DNA from 4 places in the Companilactobacillus sp. FL22-3 genome. Region 4 is predicted to be linked to each of the others. Evidence: predicted binding sites of a transcription regulator. Region 4 holds the regulator's gene; each other region holds the start of a gene.
What was found. The regulator NrdR, encoded in region 4, represses ribonucleotide reductase genes. The targets are predictions, from matches to a motif close to ACACNATATATNGTGT.

Region 1 (2,212 bases), on a different contig from region 4:
TAGTTTCATAACGGGCAAGACCCCAGAAGATGAGTTGTCAACTCCTTTGATAGGTGAGCCAGATTCACGAAGGTTAGATAGAGTGATACCCACTCCACCACCGATACGGGAAAGTTGTAACGCACTGTTGATTGTACGACCAATACTATTCATATCGTCAGTAACTTGTAGTAAGAAACAAGAGACATATTCGCCACGACGTTTTCGACCAGCGTTTAAGAAAGATGGTGTAGCGGGTTGATAACGTTGGGCAATCATTTCAGTGGCTAAACTTTGAGCTAATTCTTGATCACCATTGGCGTATAAAAGTGCATTGAAAAGAATTCTCATCTCATAATTTTCAAGATAGAAGTTACCATCATTAGTCTTTAGAGCATATTGATTGTAGAACTTGTAAGCTGCCATAAATGATTGAAATTCAAAATGTTGATCCAATAGGTCTTGATATAGTTTTTCAATAAAGTCGATTGAATATTCTGAGATAACTTCTTTTTCAATAAAATCATTCTTGATCAAATAATTAAGATGATCTGAGAAGCTGTCAAATTGCATGGTATTGGGTTTGACGTTCTCTTCAAAAAAAGCTTTGACGGCCTCTTTATCCTTATTCAAAGGAATTTTTCCATCCACGGGGATGTTGATTTCATTGTTCAATTTGAAATAATTGAGCTTAGTTGCATCTAAATTATTTAATCCCAATTTCGTTCACTACTTTCTTAAATTTTTCGACATCTTTTTGAGTACCATTAAATTCAAATTGGAAGACAACTGGCACATTTAGACCAGCGGCAATGTCTTTCGCCGTATGATTGTAAAGTGTATTAAAGTTACGATTGCCACCCCCGGCAACCCCAACACAATTTTTGGCATTATCTTCATATTGAAGAAAGTCGATGACAGGGTCCATCATATCGTCGTCATAAGCTGGCACGATTAGAATAAATGGCCGACCCATCTGATAGAATGGATCGGCATCGTTTATTTCATATCCATCGATTCCAAGCTTATTAACAAAACGCTTTGTTTGACCGGTAATTGAATAATAAGCTATCTCTTTCATTTTATCCCACAAGCTCCTTTAGACTGTCTGGACGAAAGCCCACGATAGGGTCCATATTTGAGTTCATTACAACAGGAACGCTTTGGAAACCTTGTTGTTTGAGAGCATCAAGATATTGTGGTTCTTGATTGATATTTCTTTCTTCAAAAGGCACATTGTGTTCTTTTAAAAATCTTTTAGTCATTTTGCATTGCATGCAGTTATTCTTGCTATATACGATTACGTTGTTCATGTTATTACTTCCTCTCACTTGTTCTTCATCAGTATAATCATTTGATTCTCTAAACACAATATATTGTACCTGATATAACGAACGGCACACGATATAGCGTGGTTATGCTATCATTACAAAAACTCGCCAAACACATGTACCCACACATTTTCTATCGTTTCGCAGTTCATTTTCAAATAATTTTTCGATTCGTGGTAAAATTAGCGTAATGACTATTATAGAGTTATGTAGAATTTAAAACAATTACTTTAGTTGGGAGAAAACTATGAATTCTTGGAATTTTGTAGGGATTATTGCATGGATTATTGTTGTTGCACTGCTGATCTTTGTAGTATTTAATATTAGAAATCGACATTTAAAAATTTTAGTAGTCCAAAAAGGTAAAATAACCTGGGCAACTATTTTAACGGACTTAATAGAGTTTTTAGTCGTTATTTTGGCTGTAAGTGGTTTGTTGTATACAAGCTTGTTTACTAAAGTTGACTTAACGAATGAAAAAGAAGTTGCTGTAACTTATAATTACGATCCGCTAATCGTGCAGACGACTAATGATGGTCAAGGATATTACGTAAAAATAGATAAGAAAGAATCTAATAACGCTACCGATGTTTATCAATATTGGGTAAATGATTCGACATATAATGTTTCGAGTCAAAATGCGGCTATTTCAGATGCGACCTTACCATTCACGGTTTCCGGTCTAAAATTAGATTGGCCAATGAATAAGATCAAGAAGATGGATTCTAAATATCAAGATGCCTATGTAATTACGGTTCAGGCTAAGTATAAGAGTAATTTCATTAATGGCTTAGGATTGAGAGCAGGCCGTTATGCAATGGATTATCGTGTTTTAAGAGTCCCAGCGCGGTCATTTATTAATGTGGTTAAGTAATGATTATTAGAAAGTCATGGAGTCGGAG
Region 2 (2,212 bases), 150 kb from region 4:
CACCCATACTGACACCAAATAAACCAACTTCAGACTTGGAACCAAACTTCTGATTGATCATATTGATCCATTCAGCCATATCGGTTCGATCTTTCCAGCCGTATCCGGCATATTTACCGCCACTCATCCCAAACGAACGAGTATCCGGTGCCAGTACGTTATAGCCAGCATCGTGAAACATTTTGACATACGTTCCCATATACTTACTAGCACTACCAAAACCATGAATTACAACGACGGTCTTAGCAGTTTGATGATTGGCCGGCAAATAACGTGCCTTCAATTTGACTTTATCTTTAGTCGTCTGCTCCCATATCTCTTGCTTTTGGTCAGCGAACCACAGACTATTTTTGCTCATTTTACTTTTAACTTCGCTGCTATAGCCATTCTTGCTAAAAGCATAATTAAACATATAGCCACTAGCGCCCAAATCAGCGACTAATAAGACTCCGATCGTAACGCCCAGAGCTACTTTTACAAATTTTTTCACATGCATAATAAACTACCCTATTCTTATTGATCAATGCTAAATCATCATAAGCTAAAAGGTAATTTAATTGCAACTAAAAGACTTATTGAACTTGTTCTTGAGAAAGTTTTTCATCACGTAAACGATTCTCTGTCGCATCTTTGTGGAACCAGTGGATGTGTGAATCAAAGAAAGCAATTATATCGTTCATAAAGTACATGATATAAGTTAGGAACATAACTGGACTGGCATCGCCTTGAGTAGCAGTAATTCCCCAAAGAACGATTGACATAATACCTTGAGCTGTCCAGAAATAATATTGTTCACGGAAACGTAAGGTACATAGAAGAGCACCTGTAAAGCCAATTGCTGCTGCAACAGAGTCAGTAACAGGTCTAGGACTGATAAACAAATGTGTATCCATCAAATATAGCAAGCCCCAAGCAACGAAAAAGAACACCGCTGTATTGAACCACTTTTTCGCCGTTAGACCATGAATATGTTTCTCGGCGTCTTTAGCCCATTGTGGACTGATTAAAACAGGAATATCTAATAAGATAATATAACTAAGTTGCAAAACAACATCTGAGAAGTTTTTAGCACTGATAGCAACGTAGATATAAATTAAGGCTGAAACTAAACCTAAAACACCGTTCAATGGTTTAGCATTAGTAATGGCAATCGTACAAGTAAAACCTAAACAGGCAGCTAACCAAGTCCAAATTGCGATACCAGTAATAGAATGTGCTAGTGTTGAAGCAGTAATGGCCCCCAAGCCAAACATAAGTAGCATGTAACTTCTGAAACTCCAGTGTTTCATCTGCTCTACATACCATCTTGGATCGAAAATACTCATTTGTTTCTTCTCCTCTTAAATTGAAATTGGAACATTTTCTTGTGGTATTCATATCCCAAAACAATTAATTTTATTTATCCCTCAAATTGATTTATTTCGAAATATCAATTTAATCGACATTTAAAATCATACCACCAATTTCCTCCAATTTGGTCGTGACAGATTTGAATGTAATGGTGCCATATCGAACGAAAGCGATTACTTGCCCTAGTAAACAGGAATTTATCATTCGATACAAGATATTGATTTTTTTTAAATTCCTACACAACATATTGTTATAACGAACAAAAATTGGTCCAACCGTATCGCTATAACACCAAAAGAACCCTTTCGATTCCGGAATGAAATCAAAAGAGTTCTTTTTAAAAATTATGGAAATATTTGAAGGTTCAAGAAATTGTTAAATTAAATCTTACCAACTAAATCTGCTCCAGGTTTCAAAGTGTCTTCCCCTGGATGCCAGTTAGCTGGACATACTTTATCACCATGTTTTTCAACGAATTGGGCTGCTTGCAAAGTCCGTAAAATTTCTTGAGCATTGCGTCCAATTCCCATTGCATTAACGGTGTATGACTTGATAATACCTTTAGGATCGACGATAAAGACCCCACGATAAGCTTGACCACTATCCTCATCAAGCACATTGAAGAAATCTGCTAATTGGTGTTTTTGGTCAGATAACATTGGGTATTGGATCTTACCAATCGTATCGGTCGTCTCTGCCCATGACATGTGTGCAAATTGACTGTCGACTGATACCGAATAGATCTCAGCACCGGCAGCTTGAAAATCTTGATATGAATCTTGCAGATCACTTAATTCTGTTGGACAAACGAATGAAAAATCGGCCGGATAGAAGAAAATAATCGACCACTTACCGAGCAAAT
Region 3 (2,212 bases), on a different contig from region 4:
CGCCATTAGCTTCCAAAGCGATTCTAGGCAAGTTTACCGTTACAACGCCTAAATTCATTCGACCCGAATTGACCTCTTTGCCAGATTCATCTTGCCAACCTTGTAAGAAAGACCGACAGCCCATCGGAGTTTTAAAGCTACCTGTCAATTCCTTGATCTTGTCGTACATTAATAGGTCAGGATACATTCGTTTAGTCGAACATTCTAAAGCCAATTCTTTGATATCGTAATTAGGATCTCCAGGTTCCATATTCAGTCCCCGTTTGAGTGTAAAGGTTAGCTTGGGGAAAATTGCTGTCCGATGTTCCTGACCCAAACCTTTGATTCTAATTTTTAAAATTGATTTTTGAATCTCTCGTTCGATCCAATTAGTACCTAGGCCAAAATTGATTGTCGTAAACGGAGTTTGTCCTTGTGAGGAATAAAGCGTATTGATCTCATATTCCAGTGCCTGCATGGCATCATAAATATCTTTTTGAGTCTTTTCACAGGCAAAAGCAGTTTGCTTATCGGCCGCAATCCATTTTTGAGCATCTTGTAGATGCTTTTGATAATTGAGTTTTGCATAGGGCGCTAATAACTGGTCAATTCGATTGGCGGAACAACCACCGTATTGCAAAGAAGCTACATTAGCAATAATCTGCGACATTTGAGCTGTTGCCGTTTGAATTGAACGCGGGCTTGAGACCCAAGCATTACCAATCTTGAAACCATGACTTAACATCTCATCAAAGTCGATCAGACAACAATTAGTTTCTGGTGTCACTGGCGAATAATCGAGGTCGTGCCAATGAATATCGCCACGTAAATGCGCCTTTGCAACAATTTCAGGCAACATTTTTAACCCCATAGCTCTGCTGGCAACACCGGCTTCTAAATCACGCTGAGTATTAAAAATATTACTATCTTTATTAGCATTCTCGTGAACCATATCTTCATTACGATCAAAAAGTTTTTCAATATTGCCTTGTACATCAGTCGCTTGCTCAAAAAGAAGTTGATCCTGTTGTGAATAATTCTCATATGCTTGTGCCTGATCATTTGCTCCAGCAGCGACCAAACTCTCCAAAATAAACCTGTGAATTTGTGAAGTTGTAATCATATCAAATTCACCAAGCTGTGAGACCAAACTCTCAATCAAGGCCTTTTTTTGTTGACTTGTTAATCCTAATTTATTTAGAACAAATTCAATTTTATATGGATAAAAATCAGTTTGTACTCCACACTTTTTTTCAACTCGGAGCCCAATTAAATTATCCAGCTTTGAAGTCATATTTTTTCCTCCCCATCTGAAAAAAATCAAATCATCGTCATTGATCAAGTTCATTCTACAAAATATAAAACAAAAAAATAAGGCTACCAATACATCATGAAGTGTTATATATAACACACAAGCACAATATATAGTAGTCTTATTTATATTTTCATAAATTCATATCGCCGACTGATTCACAAAACAGCGTTATAGTGAACCAAACCATTTGCCTCCACAACAGATGTTCATGTTCAAAAAAAGTTTAGTAAATTCGAATCATAACGTTGTAATGGTCTTATTACTCTTTATCTCGGGCAAAATAAAATGTCGCCGCAGCATAAATAAATACAATTGTTGTAATAAAAATGTGGACTCCGTATAAAACTCCATCCGTAGGTCCTTTAGTAACGCTGGCATTAAAGAAGCCTAAAGCATTGATTTTTGTAAAATAACTGATGAAATAAATCGTTGTCATATAAACTAATTGTTGAGAAACATTCCCCACGCAAGAAAGTTGATACTTGATCAAAAAGGCTCGTTCAGAATCTAAGTCAGGATGATTATATAAAGCATCGTTTAAGATCCGATTATCAGTTCCGACAAAGATTGCACATAATAATAAACCAATGAAATAAGTATAGTTAAATAATGCTAAGACAAGTCCCAATAACAATAGAGGATATCGCCAGCTAGTACGATTTTTCAATAGAAATGGACCAGCTTCAAATCCTAACAAATAAATCGTATAAATTAGCATCAGTGTATTGAAGCCAAATCTGATCGTACTATCAAAAATCGAATATAACATCACGTAATTCATGATGACACCACGATTGACGGCCACTAAACTCAAAGGAAAAATCTTTTTGTGAATGTCGATTTGATAATATGCTAAGAATAAAAAGAGCATAATGGCAACGACACTAATGAGTAGATCAAACGTTTGAGATACTGCCT
Region 4 (2,212 bases):
GCGTAAATTCGGTCGCATGCAACTGTGGCCCACGGCTGAATTGTCGACCAACAAGTCAATCATGAAGCTAGGACCAGAGCCATTGTCGCCTGACTTTACCTTTGAAAAACTTAAGCCAAGAATTATGCGTCATAGAAAAGATATTAAGACGGTCTTGTTGGATCAGTCAGGCTTGAGTGGCTTGGGCAATATTTATGTCGATGAGGTATTGTGGCAAGTTAAGATTCATCCTCAAACGCCAGCCAATCACCTCAATGATGAGGATATCAAGGCTATTATTGTTGCTTCAAATCAAGAGATGGAATCAGCTATTGCTAACGGAGGTTCAACAGTTCGTTCGTATATCGATGCGACTGGTCACAAAGGTAATATGCAGAATAGTCTTAAAGTCTACGGTAAAGAGGGAACACCTTGTCCCCGTTGCAAAACAGAGATTGAAAAGATTAAAGTTGGAGGTCGTGGGACGCATTTTTGTCCTAAATGTCAGATCGTCAAATGAGTAAAATATATGGATTAACCGGGGGAATTGCCAGTGGTAAGTCAACCGTTTTAGCAATGTTTCGCCAACATGGTTTTCAAGTCTTTGACGCTGATTCAGTGGCACGAGAGGTAGTCGTACCAGGATCAATCGGTTTACAGCAGATTACAGCTCAATTTGGGACCGAAGTTCTCAAATCCGATGGGACTTTGGATCGTGCCAAATTGGGAGCAATTGTTTTTAGTGATCATCAAGAACTAAAGAAATTGAACCAGATTACTCGTCCATTGATCAAAGAGAAGATATTAAAGACTATTGCGGCAGTCAAACGGTCAAACAGCTCGACAATTTCTATTTTTGAAATTCAATTGTTGTTTGAGGGTGGTTATCAAACCTACTTTGACGGTATAATTAGTCTTTACGAAAGACCAGAAGTACAGTTGCAACGGTTAATGACCCGAAATAATTTAACTAAAAAAGTCGCCTTAGAACGAATCAATTCACAAATGTCGATGGATGAGAAACGCAGTCGAGCTGATTTTGTGATTGATAATTCTTTTGACTTAGCACATCTTGAAAATGAAATCGAAAAGTTAATATCGCAACTTTAATTGAGAAAAGAGGTTAGAATCTTGATTTGTCCACATTGCCATCATGATTCATCAAAAGTTATCGACAGTCGCCCCAGTGATGAAGGGCGTGCTATTCGTCGTCGCCGTGAATGTGAATATTGCGGTACGAGAATTACCACCTTTGAAAGGTTGGAAAAATCACCTTTATTAGTGATTAAAAAGAACGGCAACCGTGAGGAATTCAGCCGTGAGAAGTTATTGCATGGAATCGTTCGGGCAGCCGAAAAACGTCCAGTAACAATGGATCAAATGAATTCTATCGTTGACAAAGTTGAAAATGAAATCAGAGCCAATGGTGAGAGTGAAGTTCGTTCACAAGTAATTGGTGAACACGTTATGAAGATTTTAGCTAAAGTCGACGATGTAACTTACATTCGTTTTGCCAGCGTCTACCGTGAATTTAAAGACATGAATAGTTTCATGCAAGAAGTTCAAGAGATGATGGCTAATGGAAATAAAATTGACAAGAAATAAGAGGGATGCCAGTGTCAACAAGTAATTTTCAATCAGAAAAGTTTACACCACTAGTTGGCTATTGGTGTTTGCCTAATGGCCATCTCAATGATGACGATCGTCACGTTTTGACGGATTTATATTTACCGATTTTAGGAACTGAAGCCTTTAGTCTCTATTTATTGTTGTGGGAAAAATTGCCGAATAAGGAATTGGTTACCCAACGCAAGTCGCATGCTGAATTATTCAGTCTTTTGGGAATCGATCAAAAACGTTTTTATGAGGCTCGAATCAAAGATGAAGCTTTAGGATTGATCAGAACTTTTGAAAAAAAGGATGACCTAGGGACTTATTATATTTACCAGTTATTTGAACCTTTAACTCCCAATCATTTTTTCAAAGATGACTTGTTGAGTATCTTTTTGTACGAACAAGTTGGCGATAAAAAGTATCATTTATTGGCCGATAAATATGCTCAGTCAGATCTCATTTTGAAGAATTCTCAAGAGATCACGAAGGACTTTTTAGAAGTATTTCAGTTAAGCGACAATGACTTGATCAATACTCCGAGTGAAGTACAGTCGGCGCGTGACAATTTTCAAGTTACTTCTAAGGCCAATAAACCAGCAATTTCAGCCGAAAAGGTTCA

Region 1: the regulator NrdR is predicted to act here: its motif matches at 1,346-1,361, upstream of nrdH (glutaredoxin-like protein NrdH).
Region 2: the regulator NrdR is predicted to act here: its motif matches at 1,588-1,603, upstream of pnuC (nicotinamide riboside transporter PnuC).
Region 3: the regulator NrdR is predicted to act here: its motif matches at 1,395-1,410, upstream of nrdD (anaerobic ribonucleoside-triphosphate reductase).

Annotation. Positions count from the first base shown of each region.
Region 1 is NZ_JBTYYZ010000006.1:14,915-17,126, forward strand. Features, by position in the region: gene nrdE (class 1b ribonucleoside-diphosphate reductase subunit alpha) at 1-699, opposite strand, end outside; gene nrdI (class Ib ribonucleoside-diphosphate reductase assembly flavoprotein NrdI) at 686-1,060, opposite strand; gene nrdH (glutaredoxin-like protein NrdH) at 1,062-1,292, opposite strand; gene ACYT32_RS06545 (LVIS_2131 family protein) at 1,558-2,184, shown strand.
Region 2 is NZ_JBTYYZ010000002.1:194,716-196,927, reverse strand. Features, by position in the region: gene ACYT32_RS02975 (alpha/beta hydrolase) at 1-496, opposite strand, end outside; gene pnuC (nicotinamide riboside transporter PnuC) at 573-1,325, opposite strand; gene ACYT32_RS02965 (peroxiredoxin) at 1,731-2,212, opposite strand, start outside.
Region 3 is NZ_JBTYYZ010000013.1:11,380-13,591, reverse strand. Features, by position in the region: gene nrdD (anaerobic ribonucleoside-triphosphate reductase) at 1-1,273, opposite strand, end outside; gene ACYT32_RS11150 (hypothetical protein) at 1,554-2,212, opposite strand, start outside.
Region 4 is NZ_JBTYYZ010000002.1:42,551-44,762, forward strand. Features, by position in the region: gene mutM (DNA-formamidopyrimidine glycosylase) at 1-499, shown strand, start outside; gene coaE (dephospho-CoA kinase) at 481-1,089, shown strand; gene nrdR (transcriptional regulator NrdR) at 1,111-1,584, shown strand; gene ACYT32_RS02180 (DnaD domain protein) at 1,596-2,212, shown strand, end outside.